One region of the Pseudomonas viciae genome, then DNA from elsewhere that is predicted to be linked to it. Evidence: predicted binding sites of a transcription regulator. Region 1 holds the regulator's gene; each other region holds the start of a gene.
The links. The regulator FliA, encoded in region 1, starts transcription of late flagellar genes. The targets are predictions, from matches to a motif close to CTAAAGTTTNNNNNNNNNNNGCCGNTAA.

Region 1 (4,299 bases):
AGGGCTAAAACTCAGAATCCAAGGCTGGACAGCAAATCGTCCACATCGTCCTGACCGGACATAACGTCTTCTCTTTTATCGGCATGAATCTGCGGACCTTCACCCTGCGAGAGATGTTTTTGTGGATCTTTTTCAGCAAGTATCGCTTCACGGTCGTGTTCGATGCCTGCAAAGCGGTCGACCTGGCTGGCCATCAACACCAGTTTGAGCAGATTGCTTTCAACTTCGGTGACCAATTGGGTCACGCGCTTGATCACTTGGCCGGTCAAGTCCTGATAGTCCTGAGCCAGCAGAATGTCGTTGAGGTTGCTTGCCACGGCGCGGGTCTCGGTGCCGCTGCGCGTCAGGAAACCGTCGACCCGGCGGGCCAGTTCCCGAAACTCTTCAGCGCCGACTTCGCGACGCATGAACCGGCCCCAATCGGTGCTCAAGGCCTGGGCTTCTTCGCTCAGGCCATTGACCAGCGGCGTTGCGCTCTCCACCAAGTCCATGGTGCGGTTGGCTGCGGCCTCGGTCAGCTTGACCACATAACCCAGACGCTCGGTAGCGTCGGTGATCTGCGAGACTTCCTCGGCCTGCGGCATGTGCGGGTCGATCTGGAAATTGACAATTGCGCTGTGCAATTCACGCGTGAGCTTGCCCACTTCCTGATACAGACCTCGGTCACGGGTCTGGTTGAGCTCATGGATCATTTGAACCGCATCGCCAAAGCGGCCTTTTTCAAGGCTGTCGACCAGTTCGCGGGCATGTTTTTTCAGGGTCGATTCGAAGTCGCCCATTGAAGATTCGTTGTCCATAGCTCCCCCGTGGCGCCGTTAACCGATGCGTTCGAAGATTTTTTCGATCTTCTCTTTCAACGCCTGGGCCGTGAAGGGTTTGACCACATAGCCGTTCACACCGGCTTGGGCCGCTTCGATGATCTGCTCGCGCTTGGCTTCGGCAGTCACCATCAGCACCGGAAGGTGCTTGAGTTTTTCGTCGGCGCGTACATGGCGCAGCAAGTCGATACCGGTCATGCCGGGCATGTTCCAGTCAGTCACCAGAAAGTCGATGCTCCCGCTGTTGAGGACCGGAATGGCAGTAGTGCCATCGTCAGCCTCGACCGTGTTGGTGAACCCAAGGTCACGCAACAGGTTTTTTATGATCCGCCGCATCGTTGAGAAGTCATCAACGATGAGGATTTTCATGTTCTTGTCCAATTCGACCTCCAAGCAGTCTTAAACGCGCCCAGCACCTGAACGCGCCATTTCAATCAATCCGGCACAACACTCGACAACGGCCTGGAGCACCACGGTTGGAGACTGGCGCAGCGCATGCCAGACCAGCTCGTTCGCAATGCTCCCACACAGCTGTCAGCGCGCTCGCCACTCCCCCAAACGCCCCCGCAAACGGGCCGCGCACTGGCTGTGTAACTGGCTGACCCGCGATTCGCTGACCCCCAGGACCTCACCGATTTCCTTGAGGTTCAGCTCTTCGTCGTAGTACAGCGCCAAGACCAGTCGCTCACGCTCCGGCAAATTGGCAATCGCATCCGCCAGCGCGCTCTGGAAACGCTCATCTTCCAGGTCACGCGATGGCTCCATGTGAGCACTCGCGCCGTCCTCGTGCAGCCCTTCGTGTTCGCCGTCCTGCAGCAGGTCGTCGAAACTGAACAGGCGGCTGCCCAAGGTGTCGTTCAAAATCCCGTAATAATCATCGAGACTCAATTGGAGTTCGGCCGCAACCTCGTGATCTTTAGCGTCTCGCCCGGTTTTAGCTTCAATAGCGCGGATCGCGTCACTGACCATGCGGGTGTTGCGATGCACCGAACGCGGTGCCCAATCGCCCTTGCGGACCTCATCGAGCATCGCCCCACGAATGCGAATACCGGCATACGTTTCGAAACTGGCGCCTTTGCTCGCGTCGTATTTGTTCGACACTTCGAGCAGGCCGATCATGCCTGCCTGGATCAAGTCCTCAACCTGGACACTGGCCGGCAACCGCGCCAGCAAGTGGTAGGCGATACGCTTGACCAGTGGCGCGTAACGCTCGATCAGTTCGTATTGGGCGTCCCGTGCCGATTTTTTATAGAGATGGTTGTAACCGCTGGCTGTCATAGCACGGGCCCTGCTGTTTGTTGCACGAGACGCTCGACGAAAAACTCCAGGTGCCCGCGAGGGTTGGCCGGCAGTGGCCAGGTATCAACCTTCTGGGCGATAGCCTTGAACGCCAGCGCACATTTGGAACGGGGAAAGGCTTCATAAACCGCACGTTGCTTCTGGACAGCCTTGCGTACGCTTTCGTCGTAGGGCACAGCGCCGACGTATTGTAGGGCGACGTCCAGGAAACGATCCGTGACCTTTGTCAACTTGGCGAACAGGTTGCGACCTTCCTGCGGGCTCTGGGCCATGTTGGCCAGGACACGGAAGCGGTTCATGCCGTAGTCACGGTTCAATAACTTGATCAGGGCATAGGCGTCGGTGATGGACGTCGGTTCGTCGCAGACCACCAGGAGCACTTCCTGGGCAGCGCGGACGAAACTGACCACCGAGTCACCGATACCGGCAGCGGTGTCGATCACCAGCACATCGAGGTTATCACCGATGTCGCTGAAGGCCTGGATCAGGCCCGCGTGCTGGGCCGGGGTCAGGTGAACCATGCTCTGGGTGCCGGAGGCAGCCGGCACGATACGAATCCCGCCGGGCCCCTGCAGCAGCACGTCGCGCAGTTCGCAGCGGCCTTCAATCACGTCCGCCAGCGTGCGTTTGGGCGTGAGCCCCAGCAGCACATCGACGTTCGCCAGGCCCAGGTCGGCGTCCAGCAGCATGACCCGTCGGCCAAGCTCTGCCAGAGCCAGGGACAAGTTCACTGACACGTTAGTCTTCCCGACGCCACCTTTGCCGCCGGTCACCGCGATCACCTGTACGGGATGCATGCTGCCCATGTTCGTTCTTTACCTTGTCTTACTTAGACGGAGGCCACATTACTGGCTGCGCGTTCCCATTCGGAACAATGCATGGCAGACCATCGATGTAGGTACAAAAAATATTCATGATTACCTCAGCCGACCTGCTTGGTCGGGCTGTGGTAGATATCAGCGAACATATCAGCCATGGCTTCTTCGCTGGGTTCTTCCTGCATTTGCACACTCACGGCACGACTGACCAGTTGATGACGGCGCGGCAGATGCAAATCATCCGGGATCCGCGGTCCGTCGGTCAGGTAGGCCACCGGTAATTCATGACCGATCGCCAGGCTCAGCACCTCGCCCAGGCTTGCCGTTTCGTCCAGCTTAGTCAGGATGCAGCCGGCCAGCCCGCAGCGTTTGTAGCTGTGGTACGCGGCGGTTAGAACCTGCTTTTGGCTAGTGGTTGCCAACACGAGATAATTTTTTGACTTGATACCGCGCCCGGCCAGGCTTTCGAGCTGCATGCGCAGGGCCGGATCGCTGGCTTGCAGGCCGGCGGTGTCGATCAGCACGACGCGTTTGCGCAGCAGCGGTTCCAGCGCCTGGACCAGGGACTGGCCCGGATCCACATGGGTCACCGACACATTGAGGATCCGGCCCAGGGTCTTGAGTTGTTCCTGGGCGCCGATGCGGAAACTGTCCATGCTCACCAGGGCGATGCTCTGGGCGCCGTACTTGAGTACATAACGGGCGGCGAGCTTGGCCAGGGTGGTGGTCTTGCCCATGCCGGCAGGGCCGACCATCGCAATCACCCCGCCCTCTTCCAGCGGCTCGACTTCCGGCGTGACGATCATCCGCGCCAAGTGTGCCAGCAACATGCGCCAGGCCTGGCGAGGCTCTTCGATACCGTTGATCAGCGCCAGCAGGTCACGGGACAACGGGCCGGACAAGCCGATGCGTTGCAGGCGACGCCAGAGGTTGGCCTGGGCCGGACGGCTGCCTTGCAGCTGGTTCCAGGCCAGGGAGCCGAGCTGAACCTCCATCAGTTCACGCAGGCTGTTGAGTTCAAAGCGCATCGAGTCCAGGGCACGCGGGTCAACACCCCTGGCTGGCGCGGCCTGCGCCGGGGCCGGGGCCGGACGACGCGGCTCGGCCTGGGCCTGCTCGACCAGCGGCTCGGCCGCGGTCAACGGCAGGCCGGCGGTGAGCGGCTGACCGGCGAACAATTGACGATTGCTGCCTGCGACACCTTCGCCTTCGCTACTGCGCAGGCTCAATTCGGCCTGGGCGCTGGCGATGCGCGACTGAGTCTTACGCAGCTCATCCTCGAGTTCCATGTTCGGAACGCGTGGGGCCAGCGCCGACAACTTGTAATCCAGGGCAGCCGTTAACTCGACACCGCCAGCGATCCG
Region 2 (4,299 bases), 3.2 Mb from region 1:
ATCCTCTTGAAGCTTTTGCGTAGCTAGAGCGCTTGCTAACACAACAGCCTGACCTGACCTTACAGATTGGTCAGCATTGTTTGCTGCATCGGCCGCCCTACCTGCACTTTGAGATACTTCGTGAGCAGTAGCAGCCATTTCCTGGGCCGCCGCCGCGATAAGCTCGACTGCTTCCAGTTGCTTTTCTACTTTGGTCACAGTTACGTCAGAGTTTGCGCGCATAGTGTTCGCAGTATCAGCGATATCCGCAGTAAGCGAAGCAACTTGACCTATCAAAAGCCTAAGCTTGACTAAGAAATTATTGAATCCAGCACCGATTGCACCTAGTTCATCACGACGATCAATGTTCAGAGAGCGTGTCAGGTCCCCCTCACCATCAGCGATATCTGAAAGTCGATTTGCTGCTTGCTTAAGCGGGCGCCCAACTCCTAAGCTGATGAACCACAACAGGCAAACGCCTACCACTGCGACAAATGTACTAATCAACGCCATTGCTCGAAGATCCCGCACGCTATTACTCACCAGTTCCTGCTGCAAATCCCACGCCTGCTTCATGACAACTTCAAGCGGAATTTTCACAAATAACGTCCAAGATAATCCCGAATCAGTGACCTCTAAGGGCATAGACAACTTGACAACCCCAGCTTTTTCATCAACCTCGTAACGTACAAAGTGGTTTTTAGCAGTTTGTAATAAAGAGATATCATCTGGAGAAAGAATATTAGAGGCGAGCTTCCCCATTTCTTCCTCATTAGCTGTGCTTGCCACAATACGATTGTTTGCTGACAGCAAGGTCATGGTTCCTACGCCCTTATAAAGAGCACTATTGCTTTCAACCAACAGACGCTGAATAAACGATAACGGTACGTCGACTCCCGCCACACCAAAGAAAGCATTATCTATGATAATCGGAACCGTAAAAGAGGAAAGTAATTCTTTTTTACCTGACCCCATGTCATATACAGCTGGATCAGTAACACATGGCAACTTTCTTTCTTTAGCGCAAAGATAATATTCACCTTCCCGATCCCCAGTCCCCGTCTTGGTGCGACTATCAACAGAGGGGGCGGCCATAATTTTCACCTGTTGTTTGGCGTCACGGTACCAAGTGGTTAGAAATCTACCTGAGCCATCGTAACCATTTGATACTTCGCCTGAATAAAGCGCATCTTCATTGTCAAATGCTCCAGGTTCCCAAGCAAGGTAGACACTTGACAGGTCCGAGTTCGCAATCAGCATCTCTTTAATCAAGTTGGAAAGATGCTCCCTAGATAAGGTTGCAAGAGGATCACCTGAGGGATTTTTCTTTCCTAGCAAAGAGTTAGTTACGGCGAGATCTTTTGCCACTTGTAGTGATGATTTAAGTTTGGCGCTTATTTCGGTCGCTTTGGATTTTGCAAGATTGGTGAGTTCCGCCTGAGCCTTGTCCGCAGCCAAAATGTTTGTAGCCTTTTTAATCTCCTCGGTATTGGTTTTGCCAAACAAAAAACTTAAGCCTAACAACGTTGCTATAATTAACACCATTGCCACTCCCGACTGAGCGACAAAAAAAGTCTGAACTGATCTAAACTTTATCACCCTTCACCCCCGCACCTTTATGGTAGCCATCGCTTATGTTAGCTGATCACTTCTTCTACAAATCATTACCTATCGGATACGGAATTTTTTTGTCGACACCGAAGAACAAGGAGTAACCTCTATAGCAATGTAGATGAACCCATTAAAATAAATAGGCAATCCATTCTTACGATAGACTCTACAGAGCAATAGAACCGCAATCGAAGCACCAACCATCCAAGTCTAAAGCTTTGAAATAACCACTTGTGAAGGAGACCAGAAGCGAGAAGTTCCGACGCCATCAACTGTTTATCTATAGCAAACGCCTGTAAAAATTGGTCATTCAAATCATTGTGATTCAGATACGTTTTAATCGCTAAGAACTGACGGGGCCTGCTGTATTGAATACGTTGCCGTTGATAGAAACAATGCACATTATAACTTTCGCTCGTTTGCAGTGCGCGTGTTGTCGCGAGCGGTTGAAAAGACTTAAACTAGAGTAAGTTACACCACAAACCGGTCCCGCAAGATTCCTTCTGTCGCTATGTCGATCAACCACCGATTAATTTCATCAACAGAATATCGCCAGTAAGCTCCTGCCTCTGCTTATCCGCCAAGGCACGTTTAGATGACTCTCTAATCGCCGTCAACGCCTCATTCTTGGGTAGATCCAGTAGGCTGCAAAAATAACGGCTGCGACTAAACGAAAGGCATCTATAAAGCCAGCCTGTTGAGGTAAGTCGTAGGCAAGTGCAACTGACGCAGAACGGAGCGCTCTCATTTGCGATTATGCCAAAGCAACCTCGACCAGGGATCTCGGAACGCTGCGTAGTGGCAACCGTCGTACCTGCTAATGGTGCGAAGAAATGCCTCTGCGATACAAGAGCAAGGATCTTTTGCATACCAATGAATTGCTGCGAAAAGGACTCGCAATCGCTCGCTAGATGCCCCATCCGTATTAGCTCGATAAAACGTAGCCCAGCTCCCAGGGCGAGGCAGAAGTCAAGCAGAATTTGCTCGTAGTTATGTCCACGCATAGGGACAATGTTAATCTTTAACTGCAGTCCAGCGCCGAGTGCCTTTTCGATGCCACTGAGCACCTCACTCAAATCCCCTCCACGGGCGATACGACGAAAGTCTCGTGGATTGAGGGTCTCCAGCGAGACGTTGATGCGCTTAATTGCGGCGTCGCGCAACATGCCAACCTTACGAGACAGTAATTGATCATTATTGGTCAGTGACACGCCCTCAAAGTCAAGAGACCCGAGTGCCACTTCCAAGCGATCAAACAGCGGACTGATCGAAGGCTTACCCCCAGCGAGACGCAAGGTACGTAGGTCATGAACCTGCTTAAGGTACTCCACTGCTGTCAAAAATTTTTCAAGCGGCAGAGCACCGTTTTCAGAACGCAAGCGCGCGCAATTGCAGGCACTGATCGAACTTAGCTGGAGGCTGCGAAATCGCCTGCCTCGTATATCTACAATCCGATAGGAAGCCTCAGAGCTCATCGCGCGGCCGTGCCCGGTATACGCGAATAATATCGGCCATCGCAGCCAACGCAATTTCAGCAGGGGTCTTGCTACCCAGCGCCAAACCAACAGGCATATGCAAGCGGGCGATATCCGCCTCACTCAACCCCCCAGAGCGTCGCAGTCGCTGAGCTCGGACTGCTGAAGTGCGTACAGATCCCATAACACCGATATAAAATGCTGGCGTACGTACCGCTTCGATAATGGCAAGGTCGTCAATACGGGGGTCGTGGGTTAATGCCACGACGGCTGTGGCTTGATGACAACCGTTGGCAGCAATGAATTGTGAGGGCAGTTGTTTGCGAACCTCAATGCCAGACACGTTGAAACCTATGTGAGCCTCCTCTCGCGGATCACAGACTATAACCTCAAAACCTAGAGTACGCGCAAAGTCTGCGCAGACCACAGAAACAGGCGAGATACCGGCAATTATAAGACGAATAGATGGACCGAATCGGATCTGCAGAGACATACCATCCGGCCCCTCAATCACGCGAGGACCCAAACCAACATCCTCACTCAAGTGTACTTTACCGTCGCGCAAATCAACGTGGCGAGTCACGCGGAGCTGCCCTCGCAAAGTTGCAAGTAAACACTCCATTTGAGACCAACTTTCAGGGACAGCCGAAAAACGCTCCACCAAAACTTTGAGGATGCCGCCACATGGCAGTGATATCCGTGGACCTTGTGGTCCTGAAGAGTCACCATAGCGCAGAATAGTTGTTGGATGATTAAACTCACCAGCTTGAAGTCGCTCGATAAAATCTTCTTCGACACAACCACCCGACAAGGAACCAATATGCCCGCCATCTCGCCGCGCGACTAACATCGATCCGGGTTCGCGCGGTGACGAGCCAAAAGTACCCAAGACAGTGCACAGCCACACAACCTCCCCCGCAAGAGACCAAGCTAACGCATGCTCAATAACCTGTAGATCAATATGCTGCATAGCTCTGCGCCCCATCTTACTAAATTACCAGTTCGATACTCACCCTACCTCTCCGCGGGAAGACATGTGCTAACAATCAAATATTTAAGCAACATGAAACGGCAACGACGCTCGCAACGCGGCAACACAGCTGCCACCACCTCGACCAGATAACGCACGCAATAGGATGATAAATATGCGCCAATAACTTACTGCACCTACGCCTGACGGTATCAGCAATGTTGTTAGATAGCGCAATCAATGCATCTTTTAATGTTTATGTTT
Region 3 (4,299 bases), 1.1 Mb from region 1:
ATGGGTACAGCCGGCACGGGCTGGGTTGCTGGTGCTGGCGATCGCATGGAGCCTGTGGCTGGGCTGGAAACGCCTGGAGCAGATGACTGCATCACCGATTCAACGACTGGCAGCCATGGCCTGCCTGGTCCTGGCCAGCAGCTTGGTGGGCTATGGCTGGTGGTTGCAGTTCCGGGGTTGGTGATCACCGCTCCAACACCTGAACTCCCCCTGTGGGAGCGAGCTTGCTCGCGATGACGTCGGCACATCCAACATCACCGCAAACTGACCCACCGCCTCGCTCCCACAGGGGATTTATGGTGAGGTCGATTGCTGTGAAGCCTGGCAGTGCCTCGCCTATACCTTGAACCGCGCCACCGTCTCATGCAGCGAACCGGCCATCTGCGCCAGGTCCTGGCCGGCGGTGTCGGTGTGGCGGGCGCCCAGCAGCACCTGTTCGGACAGGTTGCGAATACCCACCAGGTTGCGGTCCACCTCTCGGGCCACCAGGGCCTGCTGTTCCGTGGCGCTGGCGATCATCAGGTTGCGCTCGTTGATCTGCGAGATCGAATGGGCGATTTCATCCAGGGCATCGCCGGAGCGCTGGGCCACTAGCAGGGTGGCCTGCACCAGTTCACTGTTGTTTTGCATGGAGGTCACCGCGTGGCCGCTGTCCAGGCGGATATTGCCGATCATGTCCTCGATCTCCCGGGTCGAAACCTGGGTCCGATGGGCCAGTGCGCGGACTTCATCGGCGACCACCGCAAAACCACGCCCGGCATCACCCGCGCGAGCCGCTTCGATGGCGGCGTTCAGGGCCAGCAGGTTGGTTTGTTCAGCGATGCTGCGAATCACATCCAACACCGAACTGATGTCCTGCACCCGTCCGGCCAATTGCTGGATTCGCCCGGAGCTGTCCGTCACACCGTCCGCCAGCGCAGTAATGGAAGCGACCGTCTCCTGAACCTGCTCACGGCCACGCTGGGCGGTTTGCTCGGACACCCGCGAGGCTTCGCTGGTGCTCACGGCATTGCGCGCCACTTCATCCACGGCGGCGGTCATCTGGTTCACCGCCGCCGCAGCCTGTTCGATTTCCTGTCCTTGCAACTGCAAGGTGCTGTTGGTCTGGCTGCTCACCGCGCTCAATTCTTCGGAGGAACTGGCCACCCGATCCACCGAGGCCGCAATGTGCCGGACCATGCTGTTGAGGCTCTGCTGCATGTCATGCATGTTGCTCATCACACTGTCGTTGGCGCCGACACCCACCGGTACCCGGATCGTCAGGTCGCCCTGGGCGATAAGGTTCAGCACCCGCGCCGCGTCATTGGGCTCCCCCCCCAGTGGACGGGTCACGCTGCGGGTCACCAGTATCGCGACAAGGCTCACCAGGGCCAGGCAAGCCAGCACCAGCGCGAGCATGTTGCGCCGCGCATCGCTGTAACGCGCCTGGGCCAACTGTTCACGTTCGACAAAGACCTTGCCCTGCATCGCCATCAGCGCATCCAGGCTTTTGTACACCTCAAGCTCTGCCGGCATCACGCCTTGCTTGAGCTGCGTCATCGCCTCGTCCGTAGCGCCTTGGCGGATCAACGCCTGCACCTGGACGAACGCTGCCACATAAGCCTCGCGGCGCTTCTTCAGCTCGGCATAGGCGGCCTTGCCTTCGGGTTGATCGAACAACGGCTCCAGCGTGGCAAAGGCCTGGGTAATGCGTTGCCGGGTGGTGTCGATCGATTGCTGGACTTGCGCATTGTTCTTGTCGATCAACAGGTCCCGGGTGTTCCTGGCGTTATCGCGCACGCCCGTGGCGATCACCATGATCGGATCGATCTTCGGCCAATCCTGCCTGACGATCTGCTCGGCCTGGTCGCGCAGCATCGCCAGGTCGCTCAAGGCGTACAGCGCCAAGGCGATCAAGGCCAGTGGGGCGATGGCAAAGCCGATCACGATACGTTGGGCAGTGGTGAGTCTGGTCATATCAAATGCTCCCTGTTCAATTACCTGCCGACTGGCAGCGCATTTGAAAACCTTAAAAAAGTGTGGCCCGGTCATCCCGGGCCGCTGTCGGTCGTTCATCCCTGCGTTCGGTCAACTGCGTAAGACGAACGAGGGGAACAACTCGCGCAGGGCGGCCCACAACTCAGGTTGCAAGGCTTGTGCCGAGACGCTGGAAAGATGGGGGTCGAGCATCCGCGCAGTGCGCACCAATTGCACGGCGAACCGGCTGACGCCGCGCTCGCTCAAACGGCGGGCCAGGGTCAACAACCGTTCGGGGTCGAACAGGTGCCAATGCACGGTGGTACGGCATTCATACTCCACGCCGCTGGCCAGCAGATGGTCGAGGCTGCGCCAGTTGGCGGCACCACTGCCTTCGACCCGGGTCACGTCCAGGGCATCTTCGGGCAACGCCTTGATGTCGAAGCCCACCCAGTCGGCCAGACCGACCACTTTGGCGAAGGCCGCCGGCTTGATTCCGGCGCTGTGCAGGCCGACGCGAAACCCCATCTGCCGGACCTCCTCCATGGCCGAGGCCAGGCCGTCCTGCAAGGTCGGCTCGCCGCCGCTGAACACCACGGCATCGAGCAGGTCCTGGCGGCGTTGCAGGAACGCCAAGACCCGACACCAATCCACCTCCTCGCTGCCGCGCGGCGGGATCAATTGCGGGTTATGGCAGTAACGACAACGCCAGGCGCAACCCTGGCAAAACAGTACGCAAGCCAGTTGGCCCGGATAATCGAGGGTGGTCAGGGGCACCATGCCCCCGACCCGTAGCACTCGACTCATGGACGCCCGGCCGCGCTTTCAGTGAAGTGCAGCCGTTCGCGATGCTCGGACTGCTTGCCCGGGTTGAAGGCCGCCACCGGGCGGTGGTAACCCATCACGCGGGTCCAGACTTCGCAACGTTGACGCTGTGCCTGCGGAAGAGATTGTGATGCGTTCATGGGAGAAGCTCCTTGCGGTCGATGGATCGGATCAGTGAACGCTGCCTGCCAACTGCTGTTGCAGCAGCAAGGCTTCGTCGCATTTGGGGCAGAACTCGTGTTCGCCGGCCAGGTAACCGTGCACCGGGCAGATGGAAAAGGTCGGCGTGATGGTCAGGTACGGCAGGCGGAAACGTCCCAGGGCCTTGCGCACCAGTTGCTTGCAGGCCTGAGTGGAGGAAATCTGCTCGGCCATGTACAGATGCAGCACGGTGCCGCCGGTGTACTTGCATTGCAGTTCGTCTTGCAGCTCCAGGGCTTCGAACGGATCGTCGGTGAAGCCCACCGGCAGTTGCGACGAGTTGGTGTAGTACGGGGCGACCGGGCTGCCGGCCTGCAAGATGTCGGGGTAGCGCTTGAGGTCTTCCTTGGCGAAGCGGTAGGTGGTGCCTTCGGCGGGCGTGGCTTCCAGGTTGTAGAGGTGGCCGGTTTCTTCCTGGAAACGCAGCAGCGTGGCCCGCACGTGATCCAGCAGTTTCAGCGCGAACGCCCGACCCTGCTCGGTGTGCAGGCCTTGCTGGTCGTCGGTGAAGTTGCGCAGCATTTCATGCAAGCCGTTCACGCCGATGGTGGAGAAGTGATTGCGCAAGGTGCCCAGGTAGCGCTTGGTGTAGGGGTACAAACCGGCATCCATGTGGTGCTGGATGACCTTGCGCTTGACCTCCAGGCTCTCCTTCGCCAGCTCCATCAGCGCATCGATGCGTTGCAGCAATGCGCTGGTATTCCCTTTGTACAGATAGCCCAGGCGTGCGCAGTTGATCGTCACCACCCCCAGGGAGCCGGTCTGTTCCGCTGAGCCGAACAGGCCACCACCGCGCTTGAGCAACTCACGCACGTCCAGTTGCAGGCGGCAGCACATTGAGCGCACCTGGTTGGGTTGCATGTCCGAGTTGAGGAAGTTCTGGAAATACGGCAAGCCGTAGCGAGCGGTCATTTCGAACAGCCGATCGGCGTTCTCACTGTCCCACGGGAAGTCATGGGTAATGTTGTAGGTCGGGATCGGGAACGTGAACACCCGCCCTTTCGCATCGCCAGCCTGCATCACTTCGATGTAGGCACGGTTGATCAGCTCCATTTCCACTTGCAGGTCGCCATAGGCGAATGGCATCTCTTCGCCGCCGATCACCGGGATCTGTTCGCGCAGATCCTGCGGGCAGACCCAGTCGAACGTGAGGTTGGTAAACGGCGTTTGCGTGCCCCAGCGTGACGGCACGTTGAGGTTGTAGATGAACTCCTGCAACGACTGGCGAACCTCGTCGTAGCTGAGTTGGTCCTTGCGCACGTAGGGCGCCAGGTAAGTGTCGAACGAGCTGAATGCCTGGGCCCCGGCCCATTCGTT

Region 2: EPZ47_RS21875 (methyl-accepting chemotaxis protein) is a predicted target of FliA. The motif match lies at 1,572-1,599, and genes of this name have one in related genera.
Region 3: EPZ47_RS13135 (methyl-accepting chemotaxis protein) is a predicted target of FliA. The motif match lies at 1,977-2,004, and genes of this name have one in related genera.

The regions. Positions count from the first base shown of each region.
Region 1 covers NZ_CP035088.1:1,765,928-1,770,226, reverse strand. Annotated here, with positions in the region: gene EPZ47_RS08120 (protein phosphatase CheZ) at 12-797, opposite strand; gene EPZ47_RS08115 (chemotaxis response regulator CheY) at 816-1,187, opposite strand; gene fliA (RNA polymerase sigma factor FliA) at 1,353-2,096, opposite strand; gene fleN (flagellar synthesis regulator FleN) at 2,093-2,923, opposite strand; gene flhF (flagellar biosynthesis GTPase FlhF) at 3,040-4,299, opposite strand, start outside.
Region 2 covers NZ_CP035088.1:4,958,893-4,963,191, forward strand. Annotated here, with positions in the region: gene EPZ47_RS21875 (methyl-accepting chemotaxis protein) at 1-1,524, opposite strand, end outside; gene EPZ47_RS21880 (radical SAM protein) at 2,109-3,065, opposite strand; gene EPZ47_RS21885 (XdhC family protein) at 3,055-4,035, opposite strand.
Region 3 covers NZ_CP035088.1:2,873,035-2,877,333, reverse strand. Annotated here, with positions in the region: partial or broken gene EPZ47_RS13140 (4Fe-4S binding protein) at 1-184, shown strand, start outside; gene EPZ47_RS13135 (methyl-accepting chemotaxis protein) at 337-1,956, opposite strand; gene EPZ47_RS13130 (anaerobic ribonucleoside-triphosphate reductase activating protein) at 2,068-2,763, opposite strand; gene nrdD (anaerobic ribonucleoside-triphosphate reductase) at 2,760-2,921, opposite strand; gene EPZ47_RS13120 (ribonucleoside triphosphate reductase) at 2,953-4,299, opposite strand, start outside.